One region of the Fictibacillus sp. 26RED30 genome, then DNA from elsewhere that is predicted to be linked to it. Evidence: predicted binding sites of a transcription regulator. Region 1 holds the regulator's gene; the other holds the start of a gene.
What was found. The regulator LexA, encoded in region 1, represses DNA repair genes until DNA is damaged. The targets are predictions, from matches to a motif close to CGAACATATGTTCG.
Positions count from the first base shown of each region.

Region 1 (4,202 bases):
TTGGCAATATACCCCTCAGGGTATATTGCGGTCACATGTATAGGAGGAATAGAGAGTGAAACAGTTAACGGCTAAAGAACTTGAGAAAAAATTAAAAGTAGGGCAATCTCTTCATATGATTGATGTTCGTGAAACATCTGAAGTGAAAGAAGGAAAAATACCAACAACCATGAATATCGCACTAGGTTTGTTAGAGTTTCGTATACATGAATTGGACAAATCTAAAGAGTACGTATTAGTTTGTCGTTCTGGAGGTAGAAGCAGTCGGGCATATACGCTTCTTCAAAGCTACGGTTTTAATGTGATCAATATGGTATGCGGTATGGAAGCATGGGAAGGGAACACCGAATAACTTTATACTACTTAGAAACAAAACCCCTGACAGCATAGAAGTCAGGGGTTTTAAAATCATTTGATCTCGATAGCGGATGCAATATTGTTCCAGTCAGATGCCATGTTTGCAGTCTTACCATACCAATCAGAGTGCTTAAATAAGACTCCTTTTCCATAGCCTTGTGATGAAGTATGCTGCCAGAGCGTGGTCGAGTAGCTTGATGAAGGTGATGCAGTGCTTAGTGATGAGATTCTATCATTCCAGCTTGAAGGGAGGTTCTTAAAACCGTCTCTCCAATAAATGTAGGCGCCACCTTTGTTCTTGTTCTCATAAAAGTCTGTACAACAAGCACCTGTACCCATCGTATCGATTTTCTTTTGCTCTTTAAGCTTGTCCTTTTCGATATAGGCATTTAATTCTTTCATGTTTGTGAATCCATATGCCAACCAATCGCCGCTCTTATTCTGTTTTGGAAGTACCATAGTCACTTTGATGTGATCATCTAGTAGTTTAAAAGCATTAGATTCGACAGCTTTACCATCCACATTCACGTAGTCAAATGACTTAATCGTATTCTCTTTTTCTGCATATGTCTTAGGTGAAAATACTACTGCGGCAAGAGCAAAACAAATCATATAAAGATATAGTTTTTTTCGCATTATTCTCACTCCCATTATTCGTAATTTTTTATTCTGAAATAATTATACTTGTCCTCCCTTCGATCACCTCCTATCAATTCATACGATTGTTATTAAAATGATTAAAGTTAAACGAAGAGCAAAGGAGTTTTGGCCGCGTTACATTGCCAATTTAAACTATTTAGGTATAATATGTAAATGGATAAAAAGACTTAATATTCAGTCAATTAATAGTGCCTATCCTTCATTAGTCGAGTACCTGAGTGCCTATGAATGATCTTTTAAAAGTATTATTAATCTATGAATTAGTAAAGTAATAGGACGAAAAAAAGAAGTATCTAGTCAATTAGATACTTCTTCTAAGGAAAATTCAGAATTGAGGATTAGATTAATGAATACTTCGGTATACGCCGATTACTTTACCTAAAATCGTACAGCTCTGTAAGATGATCGGTTCCATCGAAGAATTTTCAGGTTGCAAGCGGATATGGTTTCTTTCTTTGAAGAATCTTTTTACAGTCGCTTCATCTTCATCAGTCATAGCTACGATGATATCTCCATTATTTGCTGTAGGCTGCTGTTTTACAACAACTAAGTCCCTATTGAAAATTCCTGCTTCAATCATACTATCACCAACAACTGATAACATGAATACGTTCTCGTCCCCAACAACGTGCTCAGGTAGAGGGAAGTATTCTTCTACGTTCTCAACTGCACTGATTGGAAGACCTGCCGTAACTTTACCGATCACAGGGATTGAAACAGAACGAACAGAAGGGATGTTGTCTTCTAAACCTAATACTTCAATTGCTCTTGGCTTTGTTGGATCTCGCCTTATAAGCCCCTTTTTTTCAAGTCTTGCTAAATGTCCGTGAACGGTAGAGCTTGATGCAAGGCCAACTGCCTCTCCGATTTCACGAACTGAAGGCGGATACCCTTTTTGTGATACTTCCTCTTTTATGAAAGCCAATATATCCAATTGTCGTCTGGATAATTTAGTCATTTTTTAGCACCTCACCGAATTTTTTATCTATAAAAAGTATATCATGGAGAATTAAGAGATACAAACATAAGTTCGAAAAAATAGTTGACACCGAACAAACGTTCCAGTTATTATGAATGTAAGAGATGCGAACAAACGTTTGTTGAAAGGGGATATCACAATGAAACAAGGGACAATGCATGTTATTGTATTTTTAGGGTTGTTAGGTGGTATATTTTTTACGTTATCAAATCTTGCCTCACAAGAAGCTCAATATATCGAAGTAACCATACAGGAGGGAGACTCACTGTGGAGTCTTTCTGAAGAGTATAATGCAAAGCATCATTATTCCAATTGGGAGTTTATACAATGGGTCGAAAAGAAGAACAGTGTAAATGCTGCAGCTGTTTTTCCAGGACAGAAAGTAATCATACCAGTCAATAAATAAAAAAGCGGGTTTTAAACAATGAAAGCAATCATATACTCCAGAGTTAGTACAGATAAAGATGAACAAATGACTTCATTAGAAAGACAAGAAGCGGAACTAAAGAAGTTAGCACTACAATTTAAATTTGAAGTTGTGAATTGTTACCGTGAAAAAGCAAGTGGTTTCTCTCTAGATCGAGAAGAGTTGCTAAATATATTAGATCTTGCAAGGGATGGAGAGTTTCAGTGCCTTCTTGTACAAGATGATACTCGTTTAGGCAGAGGAAAAGCTAAGATGGCTTTACTTCATCAGTTGATCAAATACAACATTAAAGTTTATACGCTCTCTAATAACGGAGAATACACATTAACAGAAGCGGACGAAATGGTGCTTGATATTGTGTCTACTGTAGAAGAATACCAACGAAAGCTTCATAATATGAAGATCAAGCGTGGAATGAGAAAAGCTGTTAAAGAAGGATATAAACCTCAAAAGAATTTAAAAAATCAAACTGGTGGTGGCAGAGACAAAAAGGAAGTGCCAATCTCTGAAATCGTACGATTAAAGAACATGAAGCTTACATTTCATGACATCGCTTTAACGCTTAGAGGGCTGGGCTTTGATGTGTCTAAAGCAACAGTACATAGAAGATACAAAGAACATGTGGAAAATACAGATAACTAGAAATTCCTTTCATTCTGCTGTAGGATAGAGTGAAGAATGCTTTAAAAAGGAGTTTTTACTATGTTATCTAAAGATAAGATGCAACGTATAAATGAACTGTCTAGAAAATCTAAACAATCAGATTTAACATCAGCAGAAAAAGCTGAACAAAAAAAACTACGAGAAGAATATTTACAAGTTTTCCGTAAATCCTTCGTTCAAGATTTGCATGGTATGACCTTTGTTGATCCGAACGGTGATGATGTAACACCTGAAAAATTAAAACGAAGTAAAGATAATAAAAATAACCTCAAACATTAATAAGAAATGCCTATTTACTCACTGTAAATAGGCATTTTTTTCTGTTGCAATCTATACATATTAGTATATACTGTTATATAACAACTTTGAAAGGGGAGAATATTTTGACTTTTTCAATTACAAGTGCAGCTGCGAACCTTTATAAGGATATTGCTTTAGAAGCGTCAGAGGCTTTAAGACTTTTCGTAAAATATGCAGGAAGTGGTGACTCGGGAGGTTTTTCCCTTGGTGTGACAGCTGATGTGCCTGAAGAGAACGATTACATTCAAGAGATTGAAGGTCTTCGATTTTTTGTTCGAAACGAAGATAAATGGTTCGTTGAGAATATGAAACTTGATTATGATGAAAATACGGATCATTTTTCATGTCACTTACCAGGTCTCGCATAATAAAATTTAACCGCCTGTTCTAATACAACGAAAAAGTTGTAGGATAACAGGCGGTTTTTGTATGTTTTCATGAGTAGATGGTAAAATAACTATAGTTAAAAATGTGTTTGTCTTGTCTAATTGCATTTGAACGTTTATTATGAAAGTCAAAACTGTTTAGTACATATGAAGGGATGATTTTTTTGTCACGAACTATTGATGAATTAGCAATTAATACAATAAGAACACTTTCTATCGACAGCATAGAAAAAGCGAACTCAGGGCATCCAGGTATGCCGATGGGTGCTGCGCCTATGGCATATAGCTTATGGTCTAAATTCATGAACCATAATCCTGCAAATCCTGAATGGTTCAACCGTGACCGTTTTGTACTATCAGCAGGACATGGATCGATGTTGTTATATAGCTTGCTACATTTGAGTGGATATGGTTTAACAATTGATGATCT
Region 1 is NZ_JACZDV010000001.1:1,709,509-1,713,710, reverse strand. It holds gene IHV11_RS08760 (rhodanese-like domain-containing protein) at 56-352, shown strand; partial or broken gene IHV11_RS08755 (hypothetical protein) at 409-918, opposite strand; gene lexA (transcriptional repressor LexA) at 1,361-1,975, opposite strand; gene yneA (cell division suppressor protein YneA) at 2,136-2,402, shown strand; gene IHV11_RS08740 (YneB family resolvase-like protein) at 2,421-3,065, shown strand; gene IHV11_RS08735 (DUF896 domain-containing protein) at 3,126-3,365, shown strand; gene IHV11_RS08730 (HesB/YadR/YfhF family protein) at 3,470-3,754, shown strand; gene tkt (transketolase) at 3,928-4,202, shown strand, end outside.

Region 2 (4,202 bases), 1.6 Mb from region 1:
GAAACGGCTCGTCAAGTTGAAGCATTTTTCGAAGAACATATTTAAGTGAGGATGAAATTTCTAACTCTTTTTCCCAGCTCGCCTCTTTCTTCGTTTGGGGCACGTAAGTTGAGTAAAGAAGAAACAAGGCAAAATGACCGAGAGCAAACAGGTCGCTTTCCACTTTAACAGCCCGCATCCGAATTTTCTCCGGATGCTCATGTGGATCTTCAATCTCATGGTCTATGTCTGATAAATAACAAGCAAGCCCAAAATCAATCACGATCAGTCTTTTATTTCGTTGAATGATATTTGGAATTCGAAGGTCTCGATGTATGATCCCTTTCTGGTGAAAGCGTTCAGTAATAGTTAAAAGCTCTAGCAATATCGTAATCGTTTCTTTTTCGTTGAATGTTTGATTATCACGAAAAATTAGATCTTCGAATGTGTCTCCCTTGATCCATTCCATAGCGATAAAGTGACCTTGTTCATTTTGAAAGGTATTCATTAGCTTCGGTACAGGGTGTTTCTGCAGCGCTTCTAAAATTTGAGACTCTCTTTGGAAAGAAAGAAGACCTGTTGTGGTCTTTGCTTTAGTGTTCCGAAGCTGTTTTAGTACGATAATCTCATCTGTATGCGTATCAAGTGCTAGGTACGTAATACCGTAACTACCCATTCCTAGAACTTCTTGAATAAGATATTGATTATGAACAAGGTTTCTAGCTTTAATAGGTCTGTCCCAAAACGTTCTTTGCATACCTTTCCATAGTTCAGCTATCATGTTGTTTGAATGCTACTCAGATCAGGAGCTAAAGAAGCTGCTTCTCTTTTTCTTTTTATAATGCTTGTGTCCATATCCACCATAATGCTTCTTGCCAAAATCACTGCTGCTGTATTTCTTGTAGCTTTTCTTATATTTGTAGCCTGAGCTGCTGTACCTTTTATGGCTGCTTTGACCTAATAGTGATTTTAATAGTTTCTTTAACATGAAAAATCATCTCCTTTGAAGATCCTTGTTAATCATATTCGTCCTTTTCAAGCATTATCCTACTGTACGTACTTTTAAACAAAAAGTTTCAAAGAGAAGGGGTCTGACCCCAAACAATTTATTTCCCGCAACAATTTCCTTGTTTTTGTCTAGTGAGTTTTGTTAAATTTAGAGAGGTATAATAGAACGTTTACAAAAGTTATGTTTTTTGGTGTTCAAGGAGAGGGGTTCTTCGTTTCATGTCGGAGTATATTGTCGCAGCTTTATTGCCTTTTGGTCTACAGCTGTTATTTAATAGAGTGTTGTTTACAAAGTACTTACCTTTAGCGATTACTGTTGTTATCTTAATTTTTGGTTTTGATGGCTTGAATCAACCGTTGCCTCTCCAAATCGTTGCCGTAATTTCTACGATTTTAGGCTTCTTACTGGGACTTAAAATTTATAACAAACAAAAAAGAAAAGTAAGATAAAAAAAGACGTCACCTTTACGAGGTAGACGTCTTTCTTTTTGTATGAGTGATCGTTTCTTTTAAGAAAAGTACGAGCATGGATAGCACATATAGTGTAATGATACCTAAACCAGCTTTATCAAGATGAACGAGCTTCAGTACTACTGAGCTTAAGATCGTGATGTATAGAGCACCTAGATATTTTTGAATCTGTTCGCTGGAATAGATGGTTGTGAGCTTTGCACCTAGTTGAGTCCCGACCAACGCCCCTAAAATAAGCAGGAGGCCAAGTTTATAATCAATCTGTACACTTGATGCGTACGTTAAGAAACCAGCACTTACGATGAAAAACACACTGACTAAGCTCGTCCCAACCGCTTTTCTAGAAGGGAACTTCATTAAAGAAATGAGCATTGGAACCATTACGAATCCTCCGCCAACTCCTAATGTCGTAGAAATGAATCCCCCTGTAAATCCAATAAAGACTGCTTTTGGCCAAGAGAAATAGATCTCAGTAGTGCTTTGCGCTAGATTCTTGCGTTTTGTTTGCTTATAAAGCAGGGAAAGAGCAAAGTAGGCAAGAAGAACAATATAAAAAATTGGGATGATCGTATCGTCGTAACCCATCTTCTCTAACCATACTACAAGTGGATGAGCGACCTGTGTGGCAACGATTCCTACAATTCCTAAAACAGCAGCAGTTTTCCATATAATATTCTTAAATCTAAGATGAGCAGCAACGCCTGAAACACTTGTCCCGATTGAGTACATAAGACTCGTCCCGATCGCTGAAAGAGGAGGGAGACCGAACAAGATTAGAACAGGTGTCAGAATAAAGCCGCCACCTATTCCGAAAATGCCTGAAAAGATGCCGATGCATAAACCTAACAGTATATAAAAAAACTCCATTTTAAAACTCCTTTTAAAGGGACACACCTTTTACAATTTTTCCGAAAGCCTTGGTAATGCTAGCGGGAAATGGGGTCAGACCCCACACAATTTATTTCCCAACAAGTGCCTACCTTTAAGTATAACACTTTACTTTCCTTCCAGAAACTTCTGCGAATATTTGTTCGTAATTATTAGGTTTTTGGATATGGGCTGTGCTATAATTTGAGTAACCAGAATTTAGGAACGGAGGTTCGGTTTTGTGAGTCAAAGTCAATTGTTCGAAATCAAATCAAACTATCAGCCACAAGGGGATCAGCCCGCAGCGATCCAACATCTTGTGAACAATATAAACGCAGGAAAGAAGAGTATGACCCTGCTTGGTGCGACCGGAACAGGAAAGACGTTTACGGTATCCAACGTTATTCAGGAAGTAAACAAACCGACTCTTGTTATTGCTCATAACAAAACATTAGCCGGACAGCTTTACAGTGAGTTGAAAGAATTTTTTCCGAACAACGCAGTTGAGTATTTTGTATCGTATTACGATTATTATCAGCCAGAAGCATACATCGCACATTCTGATACGTATATCGAAAAAGATGCAAGCATTAATGATGAGATCGATAAACTTCGCCACTCGGCTACTTCATCACTTTTTGAACGCAAAGACGTTATTATTGTGGCCAGCGTATCGTGTATTTATGGTCTAGGTTCACCTGAAGAATATAAAGACATGGTGATCTCCTTAAGAGAAGGGATGGAGAAAGACCGTGATCAGCTTTTACGTGATCTTGTAGATGTTCAATACAACCGAAATGATATTAACTTTACTCGAGGTACGTTCCGAGTTAGAGGAGATGTCGTGGAAATCTTTCCAGCCTCACGTGACGAACATTGTCTTCGTGTGGAGTTTTTTGGTGATGAGATCGACCGAATTACAGAAGTGGACGCACTAACAGGCGAAATTCTAGGTGAACGTAAACACGTTGCCATTTTCCCGGCTTCCCACTTCGTAACACGTGAAGAGAAAATGAAGGTAGCGATCAAGCGCATCGAAGCTGAGCTTGAAGATCGCCTAAAAGAATTGAATGAAGCTGGAAAACTGTTAGAAGCACAGCGTCTCGAACAGCGTACAAGATATGACCTAGAGATGATGGCGGAAATGGGCTTTTGCTCAGGGATCGAGAACTACTCGGTTCATCTGACGCTTAGACCATTAGGATCGACGCCATACACACTTCTAGACTATTTTCCGGATGATTCACTGATTGTTATCGATGAGTCCCATGTTACTCTTCCGCAGATTCGTGGAATGTTTAATGGAGACCAAGCGAGAAAAGGGGTTCTTGTCGATCACGGGTTCCGACTGCCTTCTGCAAAAGATAACCGACCGTTAACGTTTGACGAATTTGAGCGGTATACAAAGTTTCAGCATATTTACGTATCAGCAACACCAGGGCCGTATGAGCTCGAACACGCACCTGATCCGGTTGAGCAGATCATTCGTCCAACAGGACTCCTTGATCCTACACTAGAAGTTCGTCCGATCAAAGGTCAGATCGATGACTTGCTCGGTGAGATCAACGAAAGAATCGCAAACAAAGAACGAGTTCTTGTTACTACTCTAACGAAAAAGATGTCTGAGGATCTTACCGATTATTTTGTAGAGCTTGGTATAAAAGTTCGTTACTTGCATTCAGAAATTAAGACGTTAGAACGGATTCAGATCATCCGTGACCTTCGTCTCGGTGTGTTTGATGTACTCGTCGGAATAAACTTGTTGCGAGAAGGACTGGATATACCTGAAGTGTCTCTCGTAGCGATTTTAGATGCAGATAAAGAAGGCTTCTTACGTTCAGAGCGTTCGTTGATCCAAACGATCGGACGTGCCGCGC
Region 2 is NZ_JACZDV010000001.1:150,219-154,420, forward strand. It holds gene IHV11_RS00670 (serine/threonine protein kinase) at 1-760, opposite strand, end outside; gene IHV11_RS00675 (hypothetical protein) at 782-967, opposite strand; gene IHV11_RS00680 (DUF2198 family protein) at 1,207-1,437, shown strand; gene IHV11_RS00685 (sulfite exporter TauE/SafE family protein) at 1,453-2,325, opposite strand; gene uvrB (excinuclease ABC subunit UvrB) at 2,567-4,202, shown strand, end outside.
Region 2: a site for LexA is predicted at 2,479-2,492, ahead of uvrB (excinuclease ABC subunit UvrB). Genes of this name have one in related genera too.